DNA from 2 places in the Nocardiopsis alba genome. Region 2 is predicted to be linked to the other one. Evidence: riboswitches for the same ligand, from Rfam matches in the RefSeq annotation. Region 2 holds a riboswitch; the other holds the start of a gene.
The links. A riboswitch is a leader RNA that binds a small molecule or an ion and turns the genes downstream of it on or off. The one in region 2 is predicted to bind glycine.

Region 1 (15,489 bases), on a different contig from region 2:
GCTGGGGCTGGGGCTGGTCCAGGAGGCCGAACACGTTCTGGGCCCCGACGCGCACCCCACCGCCCGCGCCTGGCTGGCCTGTATCGGCGCCCTCGCCCACGCCGGCCTGGGCGATCGCGCGGCGGCCCTGGGCGCCCTGCGTCACGCGGAACGCGAGGTCTCCGGCCCCGACAACGCCCACCCGCCCTGGCCCTGGGTGTTCGCCTTCGACGAGGCCAAGGTCGCCGGCTACCGCGCCCTGGTGGGGGTACGTCTGCGCACCCCGCACGAGGCCCGCGCCGCCTTCGCCGAGGCCGTGGCGCCCTCTTCCCGCAACGTCAAGCAGTCCGCCCTGCTCAAGGTCGAGCTGGCCTCCGCCCACGCCGAGGCCGGGGACGTCGACGAGGCCTTCCGGCTGGCCCAGGAGGCCCTGACCACCGGGATGCGTTTCGCCTCCGAGAGGGTCATGGGCCGGGTGCGCTCCTTCCGCAAGGGCTATAGGGGTCCCCACGCGACCTGCGTCGAGGACCTCGACAACAGGCTTTCGACCCTGGTTACCTCCGTCCCCGACAATGGGTAGAAACCCGGCGCGAACGAACGACAGGGAGGTCATGTGATCCGTATCGGCATCACCGGGCACCGCAACCTGGCCCCGGAGGTGAGCGACCACGTCGCCGGGCTGGTCAGGGAGCACCTGGAGCCCCACGGACACGCCATGGTCGGGTTGTCCTGCCTCGCCGACGGGGCCGACTCGGTCTTCGCCGAGGTCGTCCTGGAGGCCGGCGCCCCGTTGGAGGCCGTCATCCCCGCCTCCGGCTACCGCGAGGCGCTGCCGGTCGAACACCACACGCTCTACGATCGTCTCCTGGCCCAGGCGGTCCTGATCCACGAACTGCCGCACACCGCCTCCGAACCCCGGGCCCACATGGCCGCCGGACGTCTGCTCGTCGAACGGAGCGACCGGATCCTCGCGGTCTGGGACGGGCTCCCCGCGCGCGGTCCCGGCGGCACCGCCGACGTCGTCGCCTACGCCCGCGTCCTGGAACGCCCGGTCACGGTCCTGTGGCCCCAGGGGGTCCGACGCTGAGCGGACACGGACCCCCTCGCCCCCGGGGCCTCAGCTCCGCCCCCGCCCCGTCATCGCCGCGTTCACGTCGCTCGCCCGTAGGACACCGAACACGCCACCGTCCTCCTCCACCACCAGATACTCCGGCAGCGGATGGCGTACGAGCCGTTCCAAGAGCTCCTCGCCCTCCTCCCCCGCCGGCACCCGGGAGTACTCCGTCAACGCCCGTGCCACGTCCGAGACCGGTACCCAGGCGCGTCGGGCGTCGGAGATCGCCTCGGCCGCCGCGGGATGCATCACCGAGATCGGCGTCCCCGCCGAGTCGGCCACCACCACCGCCTCGGCGCCCGCCTCCCGGAGCATCGCGTCGGCCCGCGCCAACGGAAGATCGGCGGTCACCACCACGGCGGGGCGGGCGAGCTCCCGGGCGCGCAGCCCCGGCACCCGCGACCGCACCCGCGCGTTGCGCAGGGCCTCCCCGGCCCCCAGCCACATGAACCCGGCCAGGAAGAGCCCCCACGCCACGGCCCAGGGTCCCGGGGTGGTGCCCGCGCTCCACGCGAGCAGGAACGGCAGGGCGGCCCCGCCCAAGGCCAGGATCCGGCCTCCCCATGCCGCGACCACACCGGCGGTGTGCGGCCGACCCGTCAGCTTCCAGACGCCGGCCCGCAACAGTCGTCCCCCGTCCAGGGGCAGCCCCGGCAACAGGTTGAACACGCCCACCAGCAGGTTGGCGATCCACAGTTGGAAGAGCAGTTCGCCGGTGACCGTGAACGGGTCGGCCAGCCGCGCCAGCCCGTACGCGCCCGCCGCCAGCACCAGGGACAGCAAGGGGCCGGAGAAGGCGATCCAGAACTCCCGTCCCGGGGTGGGCGCCTCCCTGTCGATCTCCGAGACCCCGCCCAGGACGTACAGCACGATCCGTCGCACCGGCAGTCCGTACCAGCGCGCCACCACCGAATGCGCCAGCTCGTGCACCAGGACCGACGCGTAGAGCAGCACCGCGAAGACGAAGGCCAACAGGTACGCCGAGGGGCCCAGGGCCAGACGGGTCTGGACGATTCCTCCGTAGACCAGCGTGATCAGCACCGCCACGATCCACCACGAGGAGGTCACGTAGACCGGCACCCCGAAGGGACGACCGATCAGTAACCCCGGCTTCCGGGAACGGGAGTCGGGGCGAGGCGCGGAGGGATCACTACCGTTGGTCACGGCCCCAGACTATGACGACCCTCCGCCGGTCCTCTCATAGGCTCGGACCATGACCACCGCTCCGCTGCCGACCGCCCTCTCGCCCTCCCGGGCCTCCGACTTCCTGCAATGCCCGCTGCTCTTCCGTTTCCGAACGATCGACCGGCTTCCCGAGAAGCCCAGCGCCGCCGCGCTGCGCGGAACCCTGGTCCACGCCTGCCTGGAGCGCCTCTACGAGCTTCCGGCCGAGAGCCGGACCCCTCGGAGCGCGCTCGACCTGGTCGACCCGCAGTGGAAGCGGCTCCGGGAGAGCGACCCCGAGGTCGCCGAACAGCTCTTCCCCGACGGCGAGGGGCTCGACGCGTGGCTGGAGTCGGCCCGGAAGCTGGTCCGGCGCTACTTCGACCTGGAGAACCCGGTCACCCTGGAACCCCGGGAACGCGAGATGCGCCTCGAGGTGTCGTTGCCCACGGGTCTGCGCCTGCGGGGATACGTCGACCGTCTGGACGTGGCGCCCGCCGGCCAGATCAGAGTGGTCGACTACAAGACCGGGAAGTCGCCCCATCCCCGTTTCGAGGACAAGGCCCGCTTCCAGATCTTCTTCTACGCGGTCATGATCTGGCGCGATCTCGGGGTGGTCCCCGCCCGGCTCCAGCTCATCTACCTGGGCGACGGATCCGTGCGCTGGTACGACCCCACCGAGGAGGAACTCGCCGCGGCCGAGGCCGAGATCTCCGACATCTGGGAACGGATCGAGGCCGCCGGCCGCGCCGGTCGCTGGGAGCCCAAACGCAGCAAGCTCTGCGGTTGGTGCGAGCATCAGGCCCTGTGCCCGGAGTTCGGCGGCACCCCTCCCCCGCTGCCCACGGCCTGACATCGCCGTCGACGAGGGAGCGGTCACTCGGAGTATGCGGCAGAATCGAAGCGTGCCCGTCTCAGTTCTCCTCGTCGACGACCAGCCCCTCGTGCGGGCCGGTTTCCGGATGATCCTGGAAACGGCCCCGCACCTGTCCGTCGTGGGCGAGGCCTCCGACGGCCGCGAGGCCCTGCGCCGGGTCCGAGAGCTCCTCCCCGACGTGGTGCTGATGGACCTGCGCATGCCCGGCGTCGACGGGGTGCGCGCCACCGCGGACATCCTCGCCTGGGCCGCGCCCCTCGGGCACAAGGTGCGCGTGCTGGCCCTGACCACCTTCGACCTGGACGAGTACGCCATCGGAGCGCTGCGCGCGGGGGCCACCGGCTTCCTCCTCAAGGACGCGCCTCCGAGCGAGCTCATCGGCGCGGTGGAGGTGGTGGCCGACGGTTCGGCCGTGATCGCGCCGGCCGTCCTGCGCCGGCTCCTCGACCGCTTCTCCCCTCTCCTGCCCGACGTGGAGTCCGAACCCGAGACCGACGGGGCCGACCCCCTCACCTCCCGCGAACACGAGGTCCTGCGGCTGGTCGCCCGCGGCTGGTCCAACGCCGAGATCGCCGCACACCTCTTCTTGGGCGAGACCACCGTCAAGTCCCACGTGGGCAACATCCTCACCAAACTCGGCCTGCGCGACCGCGTCCAAGCGGTCGTCCACGCCTACGAAAGCGGACTCGTCCGCCCCGGACACGACCTTCCGTCCGACCACTGAACCCACCCACGGCACCCATCGAGAACGCCCTGGGACCGGCGCGTCGTCACTCGGCGCCGACCGCGCGCGTTGACAGGATGTCACCGGTGACCGAACTCACCGGTGCCTCCGTATCGCGCGGGCGAACCCCGCCGTCCGACCGGGCGTCCCTCTGTGGGACCACCGAGGCGGTGCGCCGAACAGCAGGGTGAGGGCGACGGCGAGAAAACGGAGTACAACGATGCCGAGCAAGCGGGGGCGGTCGGGGCCGCCGAGCGAGGAGATCATGCTCAGCCGGATGCGCGACTGGCGCGCCGAGCACGAGCGGGACCTGACCCCTGACGACCTCGACGACGAGCAGGACGTCAAGCTTCCCGACGCGCGGGCGATCAACCTGATCCTCCGCGTGGGCGAACTCATGCTGGCCAGTGGTGAGAGCACCGAGGCCGTCAGCGAGTCCATGCTGAGCCTTTCGGTGGCCTTCGACCTGCCCCGGTCGGAGGTCTCGGTCACCTTCACCACCATCTCGCTGTCCACCCACCCGGGCGGGGACAGCCCTCCGGTGACCGGTGAGCGGGTGGTGCGCCGCCGCACCCTGGACTACTTCAGGGTCAACGAGCTCCACACCCTCGTCCAGGAGGCCGCGCTCGGGCTCCTGGAACTGGAGGACGCCAACGCCCGGCTGGAGCAGATCCGCCGGGCCCGCATGCCCTACCCGAACTGGCTGATCGCCGTCGGCTTCGGCCTCATCGCCTCCAGCGCGAGCCTCATGGTGGGCGGTGGTCTGATCGTGGCGACCGTGGCCTTCCTCGCCACGGTGCTGGGCGACCGTACCGCGGTCTTCCTGGCCAATCGAGGCGTCGCCGAGTTCTACCAGATGGCCGCGGCCGCCCTCGTGGCCTCCAGTATCGGCGTGGCCCTGCTGTGGGTGAGCACCACCATGGACCTGGGCCTCCAGGCGGGCGCGATCATCACCGGTAACATCATGGCCCTGCTCCCCGGTCGTCCACTGGTCTCCAGCCTCCAGGACGGCATCAGCGGAAGCTACGTCTCCGCGGCGGCACGCCTGTTGGAGACCTTCTTCATCCTGGGCGCGATCGTCTCCGGGGTCGGCGCCGTGGCCTACACGGCGGTGCGTCTGGGCGTGAACATGGACCTGGAGAACCTGCCCTCGGCGGGTACCTCCATGGAGCCCCTGGTGCTGGTGGGCGCCGCCGGGATCGCGATGGCGTTCGCGATCTCCCTCGCGGTACCGCCCCGGATGCTGCCCTTGATCGGCTGCATGGGGGTGATGATCTGGACGATCTACGCGGGCCTTCGGCTGTTGTTGGAGGCGCCCCCCGTGGTGGGCACCGTGGCCGGAGCGGTGGCGGTGGGGGTGGTCGGTCACTGGCTGGCCCGGCGTACCCGACGTCCGGTACTGCCGTACCTGATCCCCTCGATCGCTCCACTCCTGCCCGGAAGCATCCTGTACCGAGGGTTGATCGAGATCACCCAGGGGACCGCGGTCGCCGGAATGCTCAGCCTGGCGGAGGCCATCATGGTGGCGCTGGCCCTGGGCGCGGGGGTCAACCTCGGTGGCGAGCTGGTGCGGGCCTTTCAGCGCGGCGGCCTGGCGGGCGCCGGTATGCGCGGCCGTCCCGCCGCCCGTCGAACCCGTGGTGGGTACTGACCCCGTCGTCTCCCGGTCGTCCGGGCCGTTCCCTCCTCGGCTCGGACGACGACACGCCGAATCGGCGAGAACCCTTTCCAGGTGGCGTGGATCTCATAGGGCGAGCGCGAACAGGAGGCGGCGATCACTGTTGTCGGACTGAAACGTCAACACCTTGTGATGTCAGCCACTACTGTTGGCCTCAACGACGCACACGACCGAAGGGGTCTTCATCATGTGCAGCCACGAACCTTCCTGCCCGTCCTTCGAGGACACCGATCGTGAGGCGGCCCGAGTCGTCTCCAGCCGCCCCGAACAGGGGTGGAGCCTGCTCTGCAACGGGGTCGTCCTCTTCGACGACACCGGCGAACTGCTCCCCGACGGAGTGATCGTCGCCCCGCACCGCCCCCGCGCCGCCGCCTGAGGACCCGTCTCCCGACCACCACGGTCGGGTCGACACCCGTGACACCTCCGAACGCCCCGCCCGGGAGACACACGATCCCGGGCGGCGCCGTGGCGACCGTCCTCAACGCGTGTCGGGCCACCCCTCGGGGAGCACGTCCTCTCCCACCGCCTCGGCCAGCCTGCGCCGGAAGTCCGCGTGCACGTCGGCGCCCCAGACCAGTTCGTCGGGGGTGCGCAACGCCTGCTCCATCGCCTCGCGCAGGACGGCCGGACGGGTCTCGCCCTCCACCGTCGGCATCGCCAGCAGGGCGTGCATGCGGCCGATGACCGCGAACAGCTCCCCGGCCAGGGCGGAGGCGCTGGAGGTCGCCTCGGCCTCCTCCAGGTACCCCTCCCACCACGGGACGGGGATCTCCTCCCCGTTCTCGTCCACGGGCCGGGCGAAGGGACGGCGCAGACGGCGCCGCACCTCGTCCACGACCTCGGGGTCACGGCTCTCCAACCCCGACCACCACACCCGCGCGGCCGAGTCCGGTTCACCTCGGAGGTTCAGCAGTCCGGCGAGGAGTTCCACCGCCGCGCCCGAGGTACGCGGCGCTGGGCGGGGCCACTCCTCGTCGCTCTCCACCGGACCCGGATCGGCGACCGACGCGGCGTCGGCGAGGGCCAGCTCCACGTGGGTCGCGGCCCGAAGAAGGCGCAGTTCGGGGTCGTCGGCGATCGCCAACCCCCGGTCGACCACGATCGCCGCGGTCTCCGCGTCCCCTCGGCCCAGCAGCCGACCGGCCAGGTCCCGAGAGGCCTCCAGGACGGTGGCGGTGTGGAGGGGGGCCATCCGTCCCTCCTCGGTCGGGGGAGCCAGGGCCGCCTCCCAGTGTTCCTCGGCCTCGGCCGTCTCGCCTCGCGTCTCCGCCTCACGGGCCAGCCCGTAGTGGGCCACCGCGGTGTAGGTCCGATCTCCCATGTCGAGCAGGCGTCGCCACACCCGGACGGCCTCCTCGTGTTCCCCCTCCTGTTCCAGGGAGAGCGCCAGGTGATATCCGGCTCGGGGGGCGTAACGGCCGTCGCCGGTGGCCAGGGCCCTGCGCGCGGCCTCTCGGGAGGCGGTCGTGTCTCCGCGTCGATCCTGGACCACGGCCAGCCCCAACAGGGCACGCGCCTGCGTCGCCGGTGGCGGGTTGGCCGCCACGGCCCGTCCATAGAGGCGGGCGGCCCGCTCCAGGTGTCCGTTCTCGACCAGGTCCCGGGCCTGATCGCACAGGTCGGAGGCGTCCTCGGGCCCGACCGTCGGCTCCTCGACGTCCTCGGGATCCACGGGGAGGGGTCGGGGGTCGGAGGGGCCGGAGCGAGCGGGAGTTCCGGACGTCGTGGTCATGCTTCCGCTTTCCGTGGGGGCGTGGAGACCGCGCGGTGGGGAGCGCGGATGTTCGGCTCGCCGCAACTCTAACGCGCTCTCCCCCGCCCTGGAGCGCCCCTCCCGTGGCGGGTCCCGGTCATGGGAGGACCACGCGCACCCGCCCTCGCGCGAAGAGGAGGGCGGGGCGCCGACCCGTGTCGACGCCCCGCCCCTCGTCCCACGCCCGGCGGTGTAAGGCCTACAGCTCGAAGGCCTCCGGCGGCGGGCAGGAGCAGACCAGGTTGCGGTCACCGTAGGCCTGGTCGATCCGGCCGACCGGCGGCCAGTACTTGTCCTGACGCAGCGACGGCAGCGGATAGGCCGCCACCTGACGGCTGTAGCCGTGCCCCCACTCGTCGGCGGTCAGGGCCTCGGCGGTGTGCGGGGCGTTGCGCAGCGGGTTGTCGTCGGCATCCCACTCACCGGTCGTGACCTTGTCGATCTCACCGCGGATGGAGATCATCGCCTGGACGAACCGCTCCAGCTCCGCGAGGTTCTCGCTCTCGGTGGGCTCCACCATGAGCGTGCCGTTGACCGGGAAGGACATGGTCGGCGCGTGGAAGCCGTAGTCCATCAGGCGCTTGGCGACGTCCTCGTTGCTGATCCCGCAGGCCTTCTGGAGGGGGCGGATGTCGATGATGCACTCATGCGCGACCAGACCGCCGGCGCCGGTGTAGAGCACCGGGAAGTAGGGCTCCAGACGCTTGGCGATGTAGTTGGCCGAGAGCACCGCGGTCTCGGTGGCCGAACGCAGCCCCTGCTCGCCCATCATCCGCACGTAGGCCCAGGAGATCGGCAGGATTCCGGCGGATCCGAAGGGGGCGGCCGAGACCGGTCCGGAACCGGTGTGCGGGCCCGCCTCGGGCTGTCCGGGGTGGTTGGGCAGGAAACCGGCCAGGTGCGAACGGACCGCGACCGGGCCCACGCCCGGGCCGCCGCCCCCGTGCGGGATGCAGAAGGTCTTGTGCAGGTTCAGGTGGCTGACGTCGGCGCCGAACTCGCCCGGCTTGGCCCAGCCCAGGAGGGCGTTCAGGTTGGCGCCGTCCACGTAGACCTGGCCGCCGGCCTCGTGGACCAGGCGGCACACCTCGGTGATGGTGTCCTCGTACACGCCCGCGGTGGAGGGGTAGGTGACCATGATGGCCGCCAGGTCCTCCGCGTGACGGGCGGTCTTGGCGCGCAGGTCCTCCAGATCGACGTTGCCGTCGTCGTCACAGGCCACGACGGCCACGCGCATCCCTGCCATGACGGCGCTGGCCGCGTTGGTCCCGTGGGCGGAGCTGGGGATCAGGCACACGTCGCGGTGGCTCTGACCGCGGGAACGGTGGTAACCGCGGATGGCGAGCAGACCGGCGAGTTCGCCCTGGGAGCCGGCGTTGGGCTGGAGGGAGACGGCGTCGTAGCCGGTGACCTCGGCCAGCCAGGCCTCCAGGTCGCGGATGAGCGCCACGCTGCCGGCCGCCTGGTCCAGAGGGGCGAACGGGTGCAGGCCCGCGAACTCCGGCCAGGTGATGGACTCCATCTCCGCGGTGGCGTTGAGCTTCATGGTGCACGACCCCAGCGGGATCATCGTGCGGTCCAGCGCCAGGTCGCGGTCGGACAGACGGCGCATGTAGCGCAGCAGGGAGGTCTCGCTGCGGTGGGTGTTGAAGACCTCGTGGGTGAGGTAGTCGACGCCGCGCGCCAGGTCGGCGGGCAGACGGTCGGCGGCCTCGTCCACGGCCACCGGGCCGCGCTCGGCGCCCCGGTCGGCCTCGCCGAAGGAGGCCAGGACCTTGCCCAGGGTGTCGACGGTGGTCGTCTCGTCCACGCTCAGGCCGACGGTGCGCTGGTCGACGGCGAGCAGGTTGATCCCGCTCTCCAGGGCGCGTTCGACGACCTGGTCGGCACTGGGCACGCGCACGCGCAGGGTGTCGAAGTAGGACGAGTGGACCACGTCGAAGCCGCGTCGGGTGAGGGCGTCGGCCAGGGCCGCGGTGCGGGTGTGCACCTGACGGGCGATGGAGCGCAGGCCGTCGGGGCCGTGGTAGACGCCGTACATGCCGGCCATGATCGCCAGCAGCACCTGGGCGGTGCAGATGTTGCTGGTGGCCTTCTCACGACGGATGTGCTGTTCACGGGTCTGGAGGGCCAGACGGTAGGCGGGCTTGCCGGCGTTGTCCACCGAGACGCCGACCAGACGGCCGGGCAGCTGGCGACGGAGCTTCTCGCCCACGGACATGTAGCCGGCGTGCGGGCCGCCGAAGCCGAGCGGAACGCCGAAACGCTGGGTGGAGCCGACCGCGATGTCGGCGCCCAGGTCGCCGGGGCTGCGCAGCAGCGTGAGGGCGAGGATGTCCGCGGCGACCACGGCCAGGGCCCCTCGCTCGTGCGCCCGGGCGATCACGGAGGAGGGGTCGCGGACCACACCGCTGGAGGCGGGGTACTGCACCAGGACACCGAAGGCCTCGCCTTCGGGCAGGCCCTTGGTCAGGTCGGCGACGACGACCTCGATGCCCAGGGGCTCGGCCCGGGTGCGCAGCACCTGGAGGGTCTGCGGGAAGACGTCGGAGTCGACGACGAACACGTCGCTCTTGACCTTGGAGGCGCGGCGGGCCAGGGTCATGGCCTCGGCGGCGGCGGTCGCCTCGTCCAGGAGGGAGGCACCGGTGATCGGGAGGCCGGTCAGGTCCGAGACCATGGTCTGGAAGTTGAGGAGGGCCTCCAGCCGGCCCTGGGAGATCTCCGGCTGGTAGGGCGTGTAGGCCGTGTACCAGGCGGGGTTCTCCATGATGTTGCGCAGGATGACCGGCGGGGTGAGCGTGTCGTAGTAGCCCAGGCCGATCAGCGAGGTGTGCGGACGGTTGCGCGAGGCCAGGGCCCGCAGCTCGTCCAGGGCCTCGGCCTCTCCGATCGCCTCGGGCAGGTCCAGCGGGGCGTGGCGCCCGGGGCCGGTGAGGATGGACTCGGGGACGGCGGCGGTCATGAGCTCCTCGGTGGAGGAGTGCCCCACCGTCTTGAGCATCTCTTCGACCTCGGCCGGTGTGGGGCCGATGTGCCGGTCGGCGAAGACCCTGGCGGGCGCGCCCGGGTTCGGGACGTTCGACGGGTCAGTCACGGAGACCTCCTGGTGACAGGGCCGATGTGATCGGCGGTGTTCCTCACGGTCTCCCCCTCTGTCACCGGGCACGGCGGTGCCCAGGCTTCAGAGCGGCCTCCTCCGCGCGGTCCGTGGTGCCTGAGAGGTTACTGGGGAGTATTGCCCCGTCGGCGCCCCGTTGCCGAGGTCTCTCCCGCGCGGTATCGACAGCCTGCTGACGCTCTGTACATAGATCCAAGCAGGAGGAATGTCGGGTTTCCTCCTGTTGTGACTACGACCGTACTCGATCGGGGCCCGGTTCACCGAGCCAGGGCACGCCTTTCTCCCACCGCACACGGAGAATCACACGAACCCCTCGGGCCCCACCACGACCACGTTCGCCTTCGCCGGGCTCAGCCGGTGCGCCGCTCCCTGCGCCGACGGGCCAGCTCGTCGACCGGCTGGGGCGCGGAGGCGGGAAGCTCCGAACGATCCTCGGCCGGAACGACCCCCAGGGCCTCCTCCAGCTCACGGGCCACGTTGGCCAACGCCAGCCCGAACATGCCCTGACCGCACTGCATGAGGTCGACGACCTCCTCGGGAGAGGTGCACTCGTAGACGCTCACACCATCGCTCATGAGGGTGATGCGGGCCAGCTCACCGGCGGGGCGGCCCCGCAGATGGTCCACGGCCGTACGGATCTGCTGAAGGGAGATCCCGGTGTCCAGGAGGCGCTTGGCCACCTTGAGCATGAGGATGTCCGGGAGACTGTACAGGGGCGCGTTATGGGCGCCTGAGCGCACGCTCGGCTCCACCAGGCCGGTTCTGGCCCAGTAGTCGAGCTGTCGATAGGTGATCCCGGCGGCGGTACACGCCGCGGGTCCCCTATACCCGACGTCCATAGGCAGCGCCACCACGTCCTCTTCGCACAGTAGGCCCTGCTGCCCCGCTAGCCGCAGCGCGGACCGCCTGTCTTCGGGATCCCGCTTGCCGCTCGCTACCGCCACGCCGACCTCCGGCTTCTCGTCCCACGGCGGCATCGACAGGGGAAAGTCCACTCAGGGAAGGGGCGCGCCGTGGGTTCCACAGCACCGAAGGTAAAGCGGCGCCACGGCAGCGTCAACGAGGCCGCGCGGCGCGTCGCCAACTACGCGTTGCGACGGCTCCGCCCGGCCGACGGCTCCGATGGGCCCGCGGCTCCAGGGGGTTTCGGCTGTGGTCTCCACGACCAATCCCTCATCCCAATCTATCACTGAGACCCGCGACGAAGCCGCAGGTCAAGGCCGTGTCCTCGGTGGAGACACTCTCGCCTCCCGAGAACACGGAACGGGACCCGCGCTCGGCGCGGATCCCGTCGCGTGTTCACGTACTACGTCGCCCGAAATCCTCGGGAGAGATATTGTCCAGGAACTCCCGGAACGCCTCGACCTCGTCCTCCTGCTCGTCCGGGATCGGCATCCCCGCCTCGTCGATCACGTCCTCGTGAGCGTAGATCGGGGTTCCGGTCCGCAGCGCCAGGGCGATGGAGTCCGAGGGCCTGGCACTGACCTCCACACCGTTGCTGAAGACCAGCTCGGCGTAGAAGATGCCATCGCTCAACCCGGTGATCCTCACCGTCTCCAGGCCGGTGTCCAGGGCGTCGAGGACGTCCCGGAACAGGTCGTGGGTGAGGGGCCGGGCGGGGGCCACACCCTGCTGGGCCAGTGCGATGGCGGTGGCCTCCACACCACCGATCCAGATCGGCAGGTAGCGGTCACCCTCGGTCTCCTTGAGCAGGACAATCGGTTGGTTCGAGGGCATCTCAACCCGGACGCCGACGACCTCCATGTGCTTCACAGCGTCTCCGTCCCACGAGTCGTCATGCCGGCTGGGCGCTCGTCCCTGCTCCCCCGTTGGATCAGGACCCGAGGGCGAAATCGGCACCCTTCGTTACAAAGCTCTCCGGAGGCGGGGGGCCGCAAACCTCTCCGGCCCTCCCGCCCCCGTCGACCGTGGTCAGCGATCCGTCATCGGCGCGGCTTGGTCAACAGGACCATGCGGAACTTGCCGATCTGGATCTCGTCCCCACCGCCCAACTCGGCCTCGTCCACCGGCTCGCGGTTGACGTAGGTACCGTTGAGACTTCCGACGTCACGGACTCCGAACCCGTTGCCACGGCGGAAGAACTCCACGTGGCGCCGGGAGACGGTGACGTCGTCGAGGAAGATGTCGCTGTTGGGGTGACGCCCGGCGGTGGTCACGTCGCTGTCCAGCAGGAAACGGCTTCCCGCGTTCGGGCCACGACGGACCACGAGCAGAGCGGTGCCCGGAGGAAGCGCGTCGGCGCTGGCGGGGTCGTCCCCGCCGAGCTCATCGCCCGATTCCTCTTCCTCCAGCGCCTGTATTCCGGAGATGGAGATGGTCGAGGTGACATCTCCCGCGGAGTCCCCGCCCGCGGTGGGCCGTGGGCTCTGCTGGTCGGCCCTGCGGAGGGGGGTTCCACAGTGGGAGCAGAAACGGGCATCATCCGCAACGGCGTGACCGCACTGCGTGCAGTAAACGCTCGACATAGGTCGGCTCGGCCTCCTACCGCACGGGGCGGTGCTTGATTCGGCTGATCGGTGGCGCGTTCCGAACGTGCGACGGACACGGTGCCCGCCCACCATCCGGAACACGGCGGGGCGGCCCACTGTCGCGGCAGTGGAACGACCCGCACGGTCGGTCGCTAGGTCTCATCCCCCATGTTGTACTCCTTGTCACCCCCCGTTGGGTATCCGCCGTTGCCGGGACGCCCGTTCGGGTGATGACACGGTGCTTCAGGGAACACTCGACTTTAAACCATATCCCTGCCCAGGCAGGGTTCCGCTCCCCTCGGCCGGCCGCGAACACCCTCGATTCGCGTGCGCGTTCCGCGGTCGGCGGTTCCCCACCGGCCCTCCGCCCGGTCGGCGGTGGACCCGTTCAAGGACCATCACTCGTCCTGGAAGTGATGCCGTGCGCGGGCGTTTGGTTCACGCGAACGCGCGACGGATTTTCGAGGACTTCCCCCGCCGGCATTGACCTGCGTCTTTCGCGGGCCCTCTCGGCGAGGTGAACGGCGGGAAAAGAGCGGGAGACCGGGACGGCCGGGCACGCCTCGCGGGCGTGGGCGACCTCTTCGCCCACGCCCGCGAGGACGCGCGTCAGCCCTCGGCCGACTCGACCACGGCCGCCCACTCGTCCAGAAGCCGCTGCACCCTGTCCGGATCGGGACCTTCGGCCCAAAGATGGGTGACGGCCTCGGCCGTGTCCGGAAGGACCAGGGCCCAGCTTCCGTCGGGTTCGATCACCCGGACACCGTCGGTGGTGTCCAGCTCCCGGTCGCCGGCGGCCTCCACGACGGCGCGCATGACGCTGCCCTTGATCGCCCAGGGCGTGGGCACCGAACGGCGCAGCAGGTGCGCCTGGGGGATCGCCCGCTCGATCTGACCGAGCGACCGGCGTGTCCTGGCCACCAGGCCCAGCAACAGCACGAAGGCCGCGATGCCGTCACCGGTGGGGCTGAACTCGGGGACGACGAACCCGCCTCGGCCGTCGCCGGCGAGGACGATCGTGTCCCCTTCGGCCCGGACCGCCTTGGTCAGCTCGTCCGTGGCGGTCGCCGTCCAGCGCACCTGCGCCCCGTGCGACCGGGCCACGCGCTCGGCCACCCGGGTCGTGGTCACCGGCAGGGCCACGGTGCCGCCTCCCCGCTCGGCGGTGACCAGGTCCAGGACCACCAACAGCGCGCGGTCGTCGTCGACCAGTTCACCGTTCTCGTCCACGATGGACAGCCGCTCGGCCACCGGGTCGAAGCGCACGCCGAAGTCGGCGCCCGATCCGGACACCAGTTCGCCCAGCCGTTCCAGGTCGCGCATCCTCTTTGCGACGGTGTCGGTGGGCGAGGCCTCGTCCAATCGGTTGTTGACGGTGAGCACGTCCACCCCGATCCGCCCCAGCAGGGAGGGCAGGATGAGCGAGCCCGTGCCGCCCGCGCAGTCCACGACCACCTTCAACCCCGCCTCGGCCACCCCGGAGGTGTCCACGGCCCTCAGGAGGTCGTGCGAGTAGTTCTCCACGTTGCGCGCGGGGAAGGACAGTTCACCGATCTCCCCCGGGAAGGCACGACGGTACTCGGCGCGGGAGAAGACCCGGTCGAGCTTGCGCTGGGCCCCCGGCGAGAGGTCGGCCCCCTCGCCGTCGAGGAAGATGATGTCCACCGACTCGGGGTCGCCCGGACTGGTGCGGACGGTGATACCGCCGCTGATCCCGCTCTGCGCGGTGTGGAACCGTGCCACCGGCAACGGCACGACCTCCAGGTCGCGCACTTCGATGGCGGCCGCCGTGAGCGCGCTGATGATCGCCCGCTTGAGCGTGCGCGCGGCCCGCGAGACGTCGCGCGAGGTGGTGACGACCGCGCCCTTCTTGAGGGTGGTCGCGTAGGCGTTGGCGAGCCGGACCGCCAACTCCGGGGTGATCTCGACGTTGATCAGCCCGGACACGCCCCGGGGCCCGAACAGCGAACGCTGCCCGCGCGACTCCCAGACGACGTTGGTACTGACCACCGCCCCGGCCTCGATGGTCTTGAAGGGGTAGACCTTGACGTCGTTGTGCAGGTAGGCCTCGGACTCGATGACGCAGTCCTCGCCGACGACCGCGCCCTCCTCGATCCGGACCGCCGCCATCACGTCGGTGTTCTTGCCGATCACGGTGCCGCGCAGGTTGGCCCCACGACCGATGAACACGTTGTCGTGCAGGACCGTGCGATGCGCGAAGGCCTCGGCCCGGACCACGGCGTTGCTGCCCACGACGGTGTACTCCCGAAGCTCCGCCCCGGGCTCGACCTTGGCGTAGTCACCGATGTAGAGCGGGCCCTTGAGGATCGCCGCGGAACTGACCTCGGCGCCCTCGCCGACCCACACGCCCGGCGACACCTCGAAGCCGTCGATCTCGACGTCGACCTTGCCGGAGAGCACGTCGGCCTGGGCGCTCAGATAGCTCTCGTGGGTGCCCACGTCCTCCCAGTAGCCCTCGGCCACGTAGCCGTAGATGGGCTCGCCCTCTTCCAGGAGTTCCGGGAAGACGTCGCCGGACCAGTCGACCACCTCGCCCTCGGCGACGCGTTCGAGGACCTCGGGCTCCATG
Region 2 (15,489 bases):
AGGCTCGAGCCCGGCCATCGGTCGTGCCTCCTCTACAACCGGAAGCCGAATCAGAACATTCCGCCCCGCCGATCAGCACTCGATGACGTTGACGGCGAGGCCGCCGCGGCTGGTCTCCTTGTACTTGTCGTGCATATCGCGCCCGGTGTCGCGCATGGTCTTGATGACCTTGTCCAGGCTCACGAAGTGGCTGCCGTCCCCGCGCAGCGCGATGCGGGTGGCGCTGATCGCCTTCACCGAGGCCAGCGCGTTGCGCTCGATGCACGGCACCTGGACCAGACCGCCGATCGGGTCACAGGTCAGACCCAGGTTGTGCTCCATGGCGATCTCGGCCGCGTTCTCCACCTGGGCGGGGGTGCCGCCCAACACCTCGGCCAGTCCCGCCGCCGCCATCGAGGAGGCCGAGCCGACCTCGCCCTGACAGCCCACCTCGGCCCCGGAGATGGACGCGTTCTGCTTGAACAGGATGCCGATGGCCGCGGCGGTCAGCATGAACCGCACGACGCCCTCGTCACCCGCGCCCGGGCTGAAGTGCAGGTAGTAGTGGAGCACCGCGGGGACGATACCCGCGGCGCCGTTGGTCGGCGCGGTCACCACACGGCCGCCCGCGGCGTTCTCCTCGTTGACCGCCAGCGCGTACAGGGTGATCCAGTCACTGCCGTGCATGGGGTCCGGATCCACCCGGGTCGGTGCCGACAGCCCCCGCTCGTCGCAGTTGCCGCCCAACTGGCGGTACAGCCGGTGCGCCCGTCGCGGTACCCGCAGGCCACCGGGCAGGGTGCCCTCGGTCATGACCCCGCGGCGTACGCACAGACGCATCACCGACCAGATCTCCAGCAGTTCCGCCCGGACCTGTTCCGGGGTGCGGCCGAAGGCGCCCTCGTTGGCGAGCATCAGGGCGCTGATCGACATTCCGGTGCGCTCGCACAGGCCCAACAGCTCCTCCGCGGAGGAGAAGGGGTAGGGCAGTACCGTGTCGTCGGGCTTGATCCGGTCGGCGCCCGCGGCCCGCTCGTCCACGACGAAGCCGCCGCCCACCGAGTAGTACACCTTCGCGGCCACCTCGACCCCCGAGGCGTCCAGGGCCACGAAGCGCATCCCGTTGGGGTGGTCGGGCAGGCTCTCCTTGCGGCGGAAGTCCACGTCGACGGTCGGGTCGAAGGAGACCGAGGGGCCGTCGGGGCCGCCCAGCCGCAGGGTCCGCGACGAACGGACCTCCTCCACCAGCGAGGGTACGGAGTCCACGTCCACGCCTTCGGGGGTGTGCCCGGACAGGCCCAGGATCACCGCGGTGTCGCTGCCGTGCCCCTTACCGGTCAGGGCCAGGGATCCGTACAGCTCGGCGCGCACGTGCGTCACTCGTGATGACAGGTCTCGGTCGATCAGGCCGGAGGCGAAGGTCCGGGCCGCCTTCATCGGGCCGACGGTGTGCGAACTGGACGGTCCGATACCGATCTTGAACAGGTCGAAGGTGCTGATGGCCATGAGACCGTCCTCCTCATCGAGCACAGGGGTCGGGCCGTGGGGGATATGGGCGCCGTGCGGGCCCGCGTGGACCCGCACGGCGTGGGTACCGCTACAGGTTGGGATAGAGCGGGCGCTTGGCGGTCAGCGCGTCGACACGTCCGCGCAGGGCGGCGATGTCGGGCTCGGGCTTGAGCGTTTCGGCGATGATGTCGGCGACCTCGGTGAAGTCGTCCTCGTCGAAGCCGCGGGTGGCCAGCGCCGGGGTGCCGATCCGCAGACCCGAGGTGACCATCGGCGGCCTCGGGTCGTTGGGGACCGCGTTGCGGTTGACCGTGATGCCCACCGAGTCGAGCAGGTCCTCGGCCTCCTGGCCGTTGATCGGCGAGTTCACCAGGTCCACCAGGACCAGGTGCACGTCGGTGCCGCCGGACAGGACCTTGACGCCCGCCTCGGTCGTGTCCGGGCGGGTGAGCCGTTCGGCGAGGATCCGCGCCCCGGCGAGGGTGCGGCGCTGACGCTCGGCGAACTCCTCGCTCGCCGCGACCTTGAACGAGACCGCCTTGGCCGCGATCACGTGCTCCAGCGGGCCGCCCTGCATGCCGGGGAAGACCGCGGAGTTGATCTTCTTGCCCAGCTCGGCCTTGGACAGGATCATCCCGCCGCGCGGACCGCCCAGGGTCTTGTGCGTGGTGGTGGTGACCACGTCGGCGAACGGCACCGGGTTGGGGTGCAGTCCGGCCGCGACCAGACCGGCGAAGTGCGCCATGTCGACCATCAGCAGGGCGCCGACCTCGTCGGCGATCTGCCGGAAGCGCTCGAAGTCGAGCTGACGCGGGTAGGCCGACCAGCCCGCCACGATCATCTTGGGGCGGTGCTCCTTGGCGAGGGCGGCGACCTCGTCGTAGTCGACGGTGCCGTCGTCCTCGCGCACGTGGTAGGCCACGGCGTCGAGGATCTTGCCGGAGTAGTTGATCCGCATGCCGTGGGTCAGGTGACCGCCGTGGGCCAGGTCCAGGCCCAGGATGGTGTCGCCCGGCTTGAGCAGGGCGAAGTACACCGCGGTGTTGGCCTGGGCGCCCGAGTGCGGCTGCACGTTGACGTGCTCGGCGCCGAAGAGCTCCTTGGCCCGGTCGATCGCGAGCTGTTCGACGACGTCGACGTGCTCGCAACCGCCGTAGTAGCGGCGGCCGGGGTAGCCCTCGGCGTACTTGTTGGTCAGGACGGTGCCCTGGGCCTCCAGAACCGCCTGGGGGGCGAAGTTCTCGGAGGCGATCATCTCCAGGGTGTCGCGCTGGCGCGCCAGTTCGGCGTCGACCGCGGCCGCCACCTCGGGGTCCAGCTCGCTCAGGGTCCGGTTGAGAAGGTTGTCGCCGGTCATATCAGTTCTCGCCTTCGGTCAGCTTGGTGTACTCCTCGGCGGAGAGCAGGTCCGCGGGCTCCTCGGAGAAGCGCACCTTGAACAGCCAGCCGCCCTCGAAGGGCGCGGAGTTGATGGTCTCGGGGGAGTCCTCGAGCGTCTCGTTGACCTCGACGACCTCGCCGCTGACGGGGGAGTAGATGTCGCTGACGGACTTGGTGGACTCCACCTCTCCCGCGGTCTCTCCCGCGGTGACCTCGTCGCCGACCGAGGGGGTCTCGACGAAGACGATGTCGCCCAGCGATTCGGCGGCGAACGCGGTGATCCCGACGGTGGCGATCCCGTCCTCTACCGCGACCCACTCGTGTTTGGCGGTGTAACCCAGCTCCGTGGGAACGCTCACTTCAACTCTCCTTGGAGGTGTTCCATTTGTCTGCCGTGCGCCCGTACGGCGACCCGGCCCGGCCTATGTCCGGCCACGCCCCGTCCGTGCCGCCCCCCTGGGGGAACGGCACCGAGGCGTGTACCGGTCGTCGAGGATCCTCGTGGGACCCCCTCCTACGACCGCCGCTTGTAGAACGGCAGCTCGACCACGTCGACCTCTTCTCCCCGGCCACGCACGTCCACGGTGAACGTGCCGGTCGTGGTGTCGAGGTCGCCGTCCACGTAGGCCATGGCGATGGGGCGGCCCAGGGTGGGGGAGGGGGCGCCGCTGGTGATGGTTCCGACGACGGAGCCGTCGCGCAGCACGTCCTGGCCCTTGCGCAGGGGCCGGCGGCCGCGGGCGACGAACCCGACCAGGCGCTTGTCACGCGCGGTGCGGGAGGCCTCTTCCAGGGCGGCGCGGCCGACGAAGTCACCGGACTTGTCGAGCCTGACCACGCGGCCCAGGCCGGCGTCGAAGGGGGTGAGGTCGGAGGTGAGCTCCTGGCCGTAGAGCGGCATGCCCGCCTCCATGCGCAGGGTGTCGCGCGCGGAGAGCCCGGCGGGGACCAGACCGAGGTCGGCGCCGCCGGAGATGAGGGCGGACCAGATCTCGGGGGCGCGGTCGGCGGGCTTGACGAAGATCTCGAAGCCGTCCTCACCGGTGTAACCGGTCCGGGCGAGCAGGACGGGGACACCGGCGACGGTGTGCTCGTAACCGGCGAAGTAGCGGATCTCGTCGAGGTCGGCGTCGGTGAGCGGGGCGAGGATCTCCACGGCGCGCGGGCCCTGGATGGCGATGAGCGAGTATTCGGGGGACTCGTCGACGACCTCGACGTCGAAGCCGGCGGCGCGTTCGGTCAGGGCGGAGGCGACGACGGAGACGTTGGCCGCGTTGGCCACGACCAGGTACTCCCGCTCACCGAGACGGTAGACGATGAGGTCGTCCAGGACACCGCCGTCCTCGGCGGTGATCATGGTGTAGCGCGCCCGGCCCACCTTCAGTTTCGACAGGTAGCCGGCCAGGGCGTGGTCGAGGGCCTGGTCGGCCTGGGGGCCGGTCAGCCGGATCTCGCCCATGTGGGAGAGGTCGAAGAGCCCGGCGGCCTCGCGGACCGCCTTGTGCTCGGCGGTCTCGCTGCCGTAGCGGAGCGGCATGAGCCACCCGGCGAAGTCGACGAGCGTGGCCCCGGCCTCTTCGTGGATCTTGTGCAGTGCGGTGAGACGCGGCGAGGAGGTGGGCTCTGACATGGGCACTCCCGAGAGGATGGGCGGTGTCGGTTGAGGCGTTGCCATCCTCCCCCTCTGTCATCGGTGCCTGAGAGCTTCGCCCCGCGCTCGGCGTGGCTTGCACCTTCGGCGAGGGACGTGCGTCCCTGCTTTCCAGAGTGGTCTCGCCCGTACGGTCCGCTGTGCCTGAGAGGTTGTCTGTGGGGAGGGATTGCTCCTTCGGCGGCCCACGCTGGATACGCGGACACTCTCCCGTACGGGGTCAGCAACAGGTTCAGCCTAGCAGCGGCGGGATGGGGCTCCCAAGACCGCCCGACGGGTTGTGGACGACGGTCGTCGCGCGGCCGCGAAGGGCGTGGGACCAGGGGTTCCGTGCCCGGCTCCGTCGTTCGGGCCCGTGAGGTCGTGGGGCGAGGGGAGCCGGGGCCCTCGTCGTGGGAGGGGCACGGCGCGAGGGATGGGTCACGTACGGGGTGGTGAGGGTGGGAGGGGTGGGGCGGGTCCGGGGACGGATTCGCGCTCGACGGTCGGCGTTCGTCGTCGATGACGGGTGACCGGACGGGGCGACGCGCGTGCGGAGCGTGTCGTTTCGGGGTGGTGATCGGTGGTCCGTGGGCTAGTTTGGAGGACGGACGTCCCCTCGATCACCGCCTGGAGGAGCCGAGTGCGTACCGACACCGAATCCGCCCCCAGAAGGTCCCGGAGGACCCGTGGATACGCCCTGACCGCGGGGTGCGCGCTCACCCTCTTCACGGGCGTCGCCTGCGGTGGGACCGAGGAGGAGGGCGAGCCGGACCGTTCGGCCGTGGGCGAGCCCGTCGAGCTGGGCGACGTGGAGGCCGTGGAGCGCGGCGACCTGGAGTCCCTGTTCGAGGACGCCGGGGTGGACGGGACGTTCGTGCTCTACGACGCCAACGGCCGATCGGCGGTGCTGGTGGGGGCGGACGGCGCCCACGAGCGCGCCGTGCCCGGGGCCACCTTCGAACTCCCGAACACGCTCATCGCCCTCCAGACCGGAGCGGTCTCCGACGTCGACGAGACGATCTCCCCGGATCGGGGAGAGGGGCGGAGCCTGCGCGCGGACCTGTCCGCCTCCGGGACGTCGGTGCACCACGAGGTCGCCGAGCGGATCGGACACGAGCGCATGTCCACCTGGGTGGACCGGTTCGACTACGGCAACCGCGGTGTCGGGGACGAGGACGACCTGGGCCGTTTCTGGGCCGAGGGTCCGTTGGAGATCTCCGCGCTGGAGCAGGCCACCTTCCTGGCCGGGCTGGCGAGGGCCGAGCTTCCCGTGGACGTGGAGCACCAGGAGGCCCTTCGCGAGCTGGTGGCGTTGGAGGAGGGGAGCGACTACCGGCTCTTCGGCCCCACCGGCCACGGTGAGGACGACGAGGCCCACGGCTGGTGGGTCGGCTGGGTCGAGCGCTCCGACGAACTGCACACGTTCGCGCTGCGCCTGGACGAGGGCTCGGAGGGCGACGCCGAGCTGCGCGAGTCGCTGGGCCGGGGGTTCCTGGTGGAACTGGACGTGCTTCCCGGAGAGGCCGCGGAGGCCTGACGGTCACCGGAGCTGGATCGGGACGGAACGGGAGAAGCGCTGGGCGGCGTCGGTCACCCCGCCCATGAACTTGAAGGTCCGCAGGGTCATCCTGCGGTCGGCGATGCGCAGCCCGGGGAGTTCCTCCAGCAGGCGTCGTTCCACCCGGGTCAGGTCGGGGGCGTCACGGAGCCAGAGGATGAACAGGGTGTTCTCCGGCCCGGCGATGTTGGTGCACAGCCGAACCTCGGGGATGCGTTCGCCCAGATCGGGTGTGGAGTCCAGGGTCTCGGGGTCGACGTTGCCCCAGAGGGTGGCGGCGCTGGGCCAGCCCATGTGCACCCGGGAGATGTCGCAGCGCAGCCCGAGCAGACCGTCGCGCAGGAGCCGGTTGAGGCGTCGCGCGGCCGTGGTGGGCGCGATGTCCAGACGCTCGGCGATGGTCTGATAGCCCAGCCTCGCGTCCTCGCACAACAGGTCGACGATCCGCTGGTCGAGTTCGGTGACCTGCTCGTTGCCGACCGGGTCCCTGGGCGCCGGGGAGAGGGCGTGCAGGCGCCTGCGCTGGTCGGGGGAGAGCGCCCGCACCTGCCACAGGTAGGCCTCCCGCGGCACCTCCGTGACCACGTGGACCCGGTAGGACACCACGTCGGGGATGCCGCCCACCCCGTTGAGCAGGTAGTCGGCCAGGCCCGCCCCGGGCACCACGGTGAGCATGAGCTGGTGGGAGCCGGCCACGAACTGGATGCTGAGGGTGTCCCGGTCCTCGGCCAGTACGGCGGCGACCCGCTCCACCGTTCCGTTGCGGCAGCTCAGCTCGACATAGCTGAGATTGCGGCGGGCCATCACGCGTCGGCGCGGGAACGCCGCGATACGGGCCAGACCCTCGTCCTCCAAGCGCTTCCAACGTCGGGAGAGCGTGGTGGGGTCCACGCCCAGGATCGGCCCCAGTTCGGCCCAGGTGGCCCTCGGCGCGAGTTGGAGGGCGTTGATCAGCGTCAGATCGAACTCGTTCGGAACGGTGGGTTCCGGCATCGTTCACCTTCTCGAAACTCGTTTCCTGCGTTTTCGCGGGGTTAACCACATCACAGCTTAGGTTTTCGCAAGATCGGAACGCAGCCGTGAGCTGCGTGTTCTCGATGGACGACGAGCTCGTGCGTGTCCCGCCCTTCCGTACACGGAGCCGCGGGCACCGGTGGGCGGTGAGGGAGAGGATGGCGTCGATGATCTCGGCCGAGCAGACCGTGGTGGTGCGTGGCGGGACCGTGATCGACGGGACCGGGGCCGACCCCCGTCCCGGTCTGACGGTGATCGCCCGCGAGGGTCGGATCGACTGGATCGGTCCGGACGCGGACGCTCCGGAGGTGACCGGCCCCCACCATGAGGTGGACGCCGCCGGCGGGACGATCCTTCCGGGGTTCATCGACACCCACGTGCACATGACCATGTCCGGCGACGGGATGAACCCCGCCGACCTGGTCGATCAGCCCCCTCACTACGGTTACTTCACCGCGATCCCGCGCTTGCGGGCCACCCTGGACGCGGGCGTCACCAGCGTCCGCGACCTGGCCGGACTCGATCAGGCCGTCATGCGCGCGGTGGACGAGGGGATCGTCGCCGGTCCGCGGATCGTCACCGCCTACCGGGCCCTGGGCCCCACCGGTGGGCACGGCGACTTCCGCACCTGTTGCGGGTTCGACTACGGGACGGTCCTGGGGCCCGATGGAGCGGTCTCGATCAACACCGATGGGCCGGCCGAGGCCCTGCGCGCCACCCGCGAGGTCATGCGCAAGGGGGCCGGGGTCATCAAGGTGATGGCCAGTGGCGGGGTCTGGAGCCCCCAGGACACCCCATGGCACGACGGTCTCAACATCGAGGAGATGTCGGTGATCGTGCGGGAGGCCGCCGCCCACGACGTTCCCGTGGCGGCGCACGCCCAGAGCGCGCGCAGTATCCGCAACGCCCTGGCCGCCGGTGTCACCAGCATCGAACACGGCTACGAGATCGACGGGCCCGGCATCGAGTCCATGCTCGACGGCGGCGCCTACCTGGTGCCCACCCTGTCGACCGCCACCACCCCGCCCGATCCGACCAGGTCGGCCGCCTACGCCGTGGCCAAGAAGCTCAAGCTCCAAGAGCACCTGAGCGAGAACATCACCACCGCCGTCAGGGCGGGCGTCCGCGTCGCCATGGGCACGGACTCGGGCATCTGCCCGCACGGCCGTAACCTGCGCGAACTGGCGCTGCTCGTCGAGCATGGGCTGACCCCCATGGGCGCGCTACTGGCCGGCACCCGCGACGCCGCCGCCCTCCTCGGGCTGGCCGACGAGATCGGCACCCTCGAAACCGGCAAACGCGCGGACATCGTCGTCTGCGCGGGCGACCCCCTCGCCGACATCACCCTGCCCGGCGACCCCGACAACATCACCGTCGTGATCAAGGACGGTGTCGTCCACAAGGACACCGCACGCCGGACCCCCGCGAACCGACCCCGACCCCTCCCCGTGACCCATTCCGAGGTGACACCATGAGCACCAAGAGCTCGAAGCGGAGCCGAACGGACGGATCCTCCGGACCACGTCCCGGCCTCTTCGCCCGCATGCTGGACGGCATCGAACGCGTCGGCAACAGGATCCCCGACCCCTTCATCCTTTTCCTGCTGCTCTTCGTGATCGTGGCCGTGGCCTCCACGATCATGGCGTCGCTCGGCACCACCTACGAGGTGCCCGGCAGCGAGGAGGGCGCCCAGGAGATCCAGGGCTTCCTCTCCGCCCAGGGACTGACCTGGCTGACCACCAACCTGGTCTCGAACTTCATCGGTTTCCCGCCGTTGGGCGTGGTCCTCACGGTGCTGCTCGGTGTGGGGCTGGCCCAGCGGACCGGTCTGCTCAACTCTCTGGTCCGAGGGGCGTTCGGGCGTGCGCCGAAGTGGCTGCTGCCCTACGTCGTCGCCTTGGTCGCGGTCTCCGGCAGCATCATGAGCGACGCCGCGATGGTGGTGATCCCTCCACTGGCCGCCCTGGTCTTCAAAGCCGCCGGAAGGCACCCCGTCGCCGGTCTGCTGGGCGGTTTCGCGGTGGCCACCGCGGCGTTCAGTTGCAGCCCCTTCATCACCAGCACCGACGCCCTGCTGTCCGGCATCACCCAGACCGCGAGCGCCTCGGTGGGGTTGGGCACCACGGTCACTCCGGTCTCCAACCACTTCCTCACCTTCACCATCGCGGTCCTGCTGACCTTCGTCGGCGGCCTGCTCATCGATCGGGTCCTCGAGCCCGCCATGGAGCGTGGCGGGGTCACCCGTGAGCAGGTCGTGGTCGAGGACGTCCGTGAGGGAGCGGACCGCCCCGACATGCGGATGGATCCGGAGCTCGACCGGATCGAGCGGTCGGGGCTGCGCTGGGCCGGTATCGCCCTGGTGATCACCATCGTGGCGGTCCTGCTGGTGACACTGCCCGCTGGAGCTCCCATGCGGAACGAGGACGGGGCCTTCCTGCCGACCTCGCCGTTGCTGAGCTCGGTGGTCTTCCTGGTCTTCCTCACCCTGGCGATCCCCGCCGTGGCCTACGGGCTGGTCACCGGGACGATCTCCCGAGGGGCCGACGTCCCCCGGATGATGGGTCACACCATCAAGGAGATGTCCGGGTTCATCGTGCTGGCCTTCGTGATGGCCCAGTTCCTGGAGCTCTTCAACTGGACCGGGGTCTCCACCTGGATCGCGATCAGAGGCGCCGAGGGGCTGGAGGCCACCGGCTTCACGGGGTTCGGGGCCATCGTCTGCTTCATCCTGCTGGCGTTCCTGATCAACCTGTTCATCATCTCCGGCTCCGCGCAGTGGGCCCTGTTCGCCGCGGTGTTCGTGCCGATGTTCGCCCTCCTGGGCTACGAACCCGGGTTCGTCCAGGCGGCCTTCCGCATCGGAGACTCCACCTCGAACGTGCTGTCCCCGCTCAGCCCCTACGTGGTGATCATCCTCGGCTTCCTGCGCCAGTACGAGCCCAAGGCCGGGATCGGGACCGTCATCGCCCGCGCCCTGCCCTTCTCCCTGGCCTTCCTGCTGTTGTGGACCACGGTCCTCGCCCTGTTCTACTTCCTGGGTCTGCCGATCGGACCGGGCATGTACGCGCACATCTGAACCATCGATCCCCGACCGTGGCCGGGGCCCGAACGGGCTCCGGCCGCACCCTGTCGCCGAACCGGCGCATCGACGTAAGGAGACAATTCCATGACCGGCTCCAGGACCCTGTATCGGGACCTCACCCTGATCGACGGCACCGGGGCCGCCCCGGTCGAGGACGCCGCCGTGCTCGTGGAGGACGGGGAGATCGTCTACGCGGGGCCCGCGGCCGACGCCCCCGCGACGGACCCCGAGGACACCGTCGAGAGCCTGGGCGGACGCACCCTGCTGCCCGGCTTCATCGACACCCACGTGCACTTCGGGTTCGCCGACGGTCGGGCCCTGGCCACCAACAACGCGGAGATCTCCCGGAGCCTGCACGCCTTCGAGTCCGCGGAGCGGATGAGCGTGACCCTCGACGCCGGTGTGACCGGCGCGCGCGACCTCGGAGGGGCCGACGCCGGGTTCCGTATCGCCCAGGAGAGGGGCCTGATCCGAGGCCCGCGCCTGAGCATGGCGCTCCGCCTGATGAGCCACACCGGAGGGCACGCCGACTTCACCCTGCCCTCCGGGTTCAACGCGCACGACTGCGAGCACACCGCCGCCGAGATCGCCGACTCCCCGCAGGAGGCGCGCGTGTCCACGCGTCGCCTCATCCGCGACGGCGCCGACGTCATCAAGGTCTGCGCCACGGGTGGGCTCTCCAGCCCCTCGGACGGGCCCACCGACGAGGGCATCGGAGAGGAGGAGATCGCCGCGATCGTCGCGGAGACCGCCAAGCACGGCGGTCGTCCGGTCGCCGCCCACGCCCAGGGGGCGGCGGGGATCCGCAACGCGGTCAGGGGCGGGGTCGCCAGCATCGAGCACGGCTACCTGATCGACGACGAGGGCATCGACCTGATGCTCGAGCGCGGCACCTTCCTGGTGCCGACCCTGACCACGTTCGACTTCGAGGACCGGATCCACCTGATGTCCCGCAAGTCGATCGAGACCAAGCGGGCCCTGACCGACGAGACCTACGAGCGGGTCTCGCACGCGGTCGCGCGCGGGGTGCGCGTGGCGATGGGGACCGACGCGGGCATCTCCGAACACGGCCGTAACCTGCGCGAACTGGCGCAGTTGGTCCGGGTGGGCCTGACCCCGACACAGGCCATCGTCGCGGGTACCCGGAACGCCGCGGAGCTGGTCGGCGTGGCCGACCGGGCGGGCACCGTCGAAGCGGGCAAGGTGGCCGACCTGGTCGTCTGCGACGGTGATCCGCTCGCCGACATCTCCCTGCTGGGGGACCGGGACAACGTGGTCCTGGTCGTCCAGGGCGGGAAGGTCGTCAAGGACACCCGCGCCTGACCGGGACCCGGGGAGACGACGGGCGCCCGGAGAGGTTCCTCCGGGCGCCCGTGTCGTGCGGGGAAGGGGTCAGGCGACGTTCTTGCGGCGCCGACGGACGGCGTCGGCCAGGTCGGCCAGCACGCCCTCGGTGGTCTCCCACCCCATGCACTTGTCGGTGATCGACTGTCCGTAGACGAGGTCGGCGGGGTCGCCCAGCTTCTGGGCGCCCTCCTCCAGGAAGCTCTCCAGCATGACGCCGATGATGCCCTGCTGCCCCTCGGCGACCTGGGCCGCGATCTCCCGGGCCACCCCGACCTGGCGGACGTGGTCCTTGCCGCTGTTGGCGTGGCTGGCGTCGATCATCAGACGACGGGGGAGACCGGCGCCGCCGATGACGTCCAGGGCGGACCCGACGGAGACGGGGTCGTGGTTGGGGCCGCCGCGTCCACCGCGCAGGATGACGTGGCAGTCCGGGTTGCCCTCGGTCACCACGACCGAACCGGCGCCGGTCGGGTCCACCCCGAAGAAGGTGTGCGAGGCGGCGGAGGCGCCCACGGCGTCGACCGCGACCTGGACGTCGCCGTCGGTGCCGTTCTTGAACCCGACCGGGGTGCTCAGGCCACTGCTCAACTGGCGGTGGACCTGGCTCTCGGTGGTCCGGGCGCCGATGGCGCCCCAGGAGACGACGTCGGCGATGTACTGCGGGGTGATCGGGTCGAGGAACTCGGTTCCGGCGGGCAGCCCCAGGGCGTTGATGTCGAGGAGCAGCCGGCGGGCGGTGCGCAGACCGCGGTGCACGTCGTAGGTGTCGTCCAGGCCCGGGTCGTTGATCAGGCCCTTCCAACCCACCGTGGTGCGGGGCTTCTCGAAGTACACGCGCATGACCACGCACAGCTCCTCGCCGACCGAGGGCACCAGCTCGGCCAGGCGTCGCGCGTAGTCCATCGCGGATTCGGTGTCGTGCACCGAGCAGGGGCCGACGACGACCAGCAGTCGGTCGTCCTCACCGTCCAGGACCCGTTTGATCTCGGCGCGGGAGTTCTCCACCAGGGCGGTGCTCTCCTCGCCGAGAGGCAGCTCCGCGAGCAGGTCCCGGGGTGCGATGAGCGGCTTGTAGCTCGCCACACGTGTGTCGTTGGTGCTCGTCATCGTTTCCCCTAGATCCCGTCCGATTGATCGTCCTGCGCTCAAACCGTAGCGCGACGTCCTTCCTCGGACACGGTCACGTGAGGAATTCCACCGCTCTCCGAGGATGGGAAGGGCCACATTCGGACATTGGCGTGAACGGCGTCTCATGGTGCGAGACGAAATGGGCCGAGGCCATTCCCGTCGAGAGCCGGTGCGGGCCTGGAGCGGTCATTCCTCCGGCCCGGGGAGGTCCTCCTCCCAGAACTCGCGGGGACGGCGCGCGCCCTCGGTGGCCGTGCCGCGTTCGGCCTCGATCCGCCGCAGCTCCACCCTTCGGATCTTACCCGAGGCGGTCATGGGCAGCTCGGCGAACTCCAGGCGGCGCACCCTCTTGTGCGGTGGCAGACGATCTCGGGCGTGACGCATGATCGCCCGGGCGCTCTCGGCGTCGAGGGCCACGCCCTCGGCCGGTCTCACGTACGCCTTCACCACCGCCAGCCGCAACGGGTCGGGAGAGGGGACCACGGCCGCGTCCTCCACATATTCGTGTTCGATGAGAACGCTTTCCAGTTCGAATGGTGAGATGCGGTAATCCGATGCCGTGAACACGTCTTCGATACGACCGATATAGGTAATGTGACCGCTCGAATCCCGGGAGGCGATGTCCCCGGTCCGGTACAGACCCATACGGGTGGCCTCTCGGGTGAGTTCCGGATCGTCGACGTAACCGCGCATCGTCCCCACCGGATCGTCGGAGAGATCCACACAGATCTCGCCGAGATCGGACGGCTCGTCGGTGACCGGGTCGATGAGAACGATGTCGTACCCGGGCATCGGTCTTCCCATGGACCCGGAGAGCACCGGCTGCCCGGGGCCGTTGCCGATGAGCAGGGTCGTCTCGGTCTGCCCGAAGCCGTCGCGGATGGTGATGCCCCAGGCCCGCTGGATACTCTCGACCACCGCGGGGTCGAGCGGCTCCCCGGCGGCGACGGCCTCGCGCAGCGCGACCGGCCACGCCTCCGGGTCGGCGCGGGAGATGTCCCGCCAGACCGTGGGAGGAGCGCACAGGGTGGCCACCCCACAGCGCTCCATCGTGTCCATCAGGGCCTCGGGGTCGAAGCGTTCCCGGGCGAGCACGAGCACCGTGGCCTCGGCGTTCCAGGGGGCGAAGACACTGCTGTAGGCGTGCTTGGCCCAACCGGGCGCGGTCACGTTCATGTGCACGTCCCCGGGGCGGGCCCCCAGCCAGTACATGGTGGACAGGTGGCCGATGGGGTAGGAGGCGTGCGTATGGGAGACCAGTTTGGGATGGGCGGCCGTCCCCGAGGTGAAGTACAGCAGCAGCGGGTCGTCGGGCGAGGTCGGACGCGGCGGGGTGAAGTCCAGGGCGGCGTGCTCGGAGTCGGGGTATTCCAGCCAGCCCTCCATGTAGCCCACGCAGATCCGTGTCCAGTGCCCGTCGACGTTCTCGAAGCGGGCGGCGTCGGCGGGCGAACAGATCACGTGGGAGATGTCGCCGCGGATCAGGCGATCCTCCAGATCGACCTCGGACAGTGACGGCGAGGTCGGGCTGATCACGGCGCCCATCTTGATCGCGGCCAGAGTGGTCTCCCACAACTCGACCTGGTCGCCCAAGGCGACCATGATCCGGTCGCCGGGATGGACGCCCTGCCCCAAGAGCCAGTTCGCGACCTGGTTGGAGCGTTCGGACATCTGTCGATAGGTGTGGTGGACCTCGGTGCCGTCCTCATGGACCATCCACAGCGCGGTCCGGTCCGGACGGGTCCGCGCCACCTCGTCGAAGTGGTCGAGAGCCCAGTTGAAGTGTTCGGGACGGGGCCACGAGAACTCCCTGTGGGCGGTCTCCTGATCCTCTCGGTGGCGCAGGAGCAGGTCCCGTGCGTCACGGAACTCCCGCGCGCCCTCGGACATCTCTTTCGACATCGTCGACGACCTCCGGATCGGAGCGGCGCGCCGCGCACCGCCCGCGGGCCTCCCACCACCGTGCGGCCGGTGGGACGGGGTGTGCCCCTGCTTCTACCCGGGATCGGCGGCGCTCACGCCGATCGCCCTCCCAAGGAGTCGAGAACGTCCCCATAGGATGGTGAGCCATGGAGGAGATACGCGGACACCACGCGATATGGCGGTTCGACGACGAGACGCTTCGGATCCGCTTCGACAGTGGTCGTAAGGTGCCCCGGCTGCTCAAACTGCTGGGTCAGTGCTCGCTCCCGCTCGCCGCCGTGCGCGAGGTGGACTTCGACCCGGGCGACCGCAAGCGCGGTTGGTCGCTGCGCCTGCGTCTGATGGACGGGGCCGACCCCTACGCCCGCGCGGAGATCCCGGTCCCCTCCTCCCCACTGCTGTTGACCGGCCCCCACGATTGGGAACTGCTCTCGGAGTACTTCTCCGAACGGCTGATCGAGTCCGCTCGCTACGCCGCCGGCGTCCTTCCCGGCCCGCTGGACCCGGCCGAGGTCTCCCGCGGTCTGGTGGGACGTCCACCGCTCCAGGTGCGCACGGCGGAGGGGTCCGCCTCCTTCGACGGAGAACGCCTGCGCCTCCAGTGGGACGGCTGGCTGGCCAGCACCGCCAAGGAACGGGAGAAGTCCCGCGAGTACCGCTTCTCCGACATCGAACGCGTCTCCTGGCAGCCGACGGTCGACCTCACGGAGGGCTTCCTGCGCGTGGTCCTGCGAGGGGTCTCCCTCCCCGAGGCCGCCGACCTGGAGAACGACTTCTTCACCCTGGTCTCGCACGGACCGAAGGGCGCCGACGAGACCCTCCTGATGGCCGTGACCGTCAACAGTCTGCTCGCGTCCGTGGAGAACGGGGAGAAGGCCCCCGCCGAGGTGGAGGCCGCGCCCGGTGAGGCCGAGGACGGCGGCGACGGAGAGATGA

Region 1: linked by a shared signal. The riboswitch ahead of gcvP (aminomethyl-transferring glycine dehydrogenase) and the one ahead of gcvT (glycine cleavage system aminomethyltransferase GcvT) in region 2 are both predicted to bind glycine.

What each region holds. Positions count from the first base shown of each region.
Region 1 covers NZ_BAZE01000001.1:104,459-119,947, forward strand. Annotated here, with positions in the region: gene TR33_RS00440 (helix-turn-helix domain-containing protein) at 1-559, shown strand, start outside; gene TR33_RS00445 (DNA-processing protein DprA) at 593-1,066, shown strand; gene TR33_RS25625 (site-2 protease family protein) at 1,097-2,257, opposite strand; gene TR33_RS00455 (RecB family exonuclease) at 2,307-3,110, shown strand; gene TR33_RS00460 (response regulator) at 3,163-3,858, shown strand; gene TR33_RS00465 (threonine/serine exporter family protein) at 4,079-5,509, shown strand; gene TR33_RS00470 (DUF5999 family protein) at 5,724-5,912, shown strand; gene TR33_RS00475 (tetratricopeptide repeat protein) at 6,015-7,268, opposite strand; gene gcvP (aminomethyl-transferring glycine dehydrogenase) at 7,489-10,386, opposite strand; glycine riboswitch at 10,484-10,574, opposite strand; gene TR33_RS00485 (MerR family transcriptional regulator) at 10,761-11,249, opposite strand; gene TR33_RS00490 (bifunctional nuclease family protein) at 11,710-12,183, opposite strand; gene TR33_RS00495 (double zinc ribbon and FHA domain-containing protein) at 12,354-12,896, opposite strand; gene TR33_RS00500 (mannose-1-phosphate guanyltransferase) at 13,509-15,489, opposite strand, start outside.
Region 2 covers NZ_BAZE01000009.1:33,993-49,481, forward strand. Annotated here, with positions in the region: gene TR33_RS16935 (L-serine ammonia-lyase) at 73-1,485, opposite strand; gene TR33_RS16940 (serine hydroxymethyltransferase) at 1,577-2,845, opposite strand; gene gcvH (glycine cleavage system protein GcvH) at 2,847-3,227, opposite strand; gene gcvT (glycine cleavage system aminomethyltransferase GcvT) at 3,383-4,498, opposite strand; glycine riboswitch at 4,641-4,742, opposite strand; gene TR33_RS16955 (penicillin-binding transpeptidase domain-containing protein) at 5,142-6,038, shown strand; gene TR33_RS16960 (Lrp/AsnC family transcriptional regulator) at 6,042-7,052, opposite strand; gene TR33_RS16965 (metal-dependent hydrolase family protein) at 7,241-8,548, shown strand; gene TR33_RS16970 (AbgT family transporter) at 8,545-10,149, shown strand; gene TR33_RS16975 (metal-dependent hydrolase family protein) at 10,240-11,478, shown strand; gene TR33_RS16980 (3-deoxy-7-phosphoheptulonate synthase) at 11,548-12,609, opposite strand; gene TR33_RS16985 (AMP-binding protein) at 12,817-14,532, opposite strand; gene TR33_RS16990 (DUF4429 domain-containing protein) at 14,700-15,489, shown strand, end outside.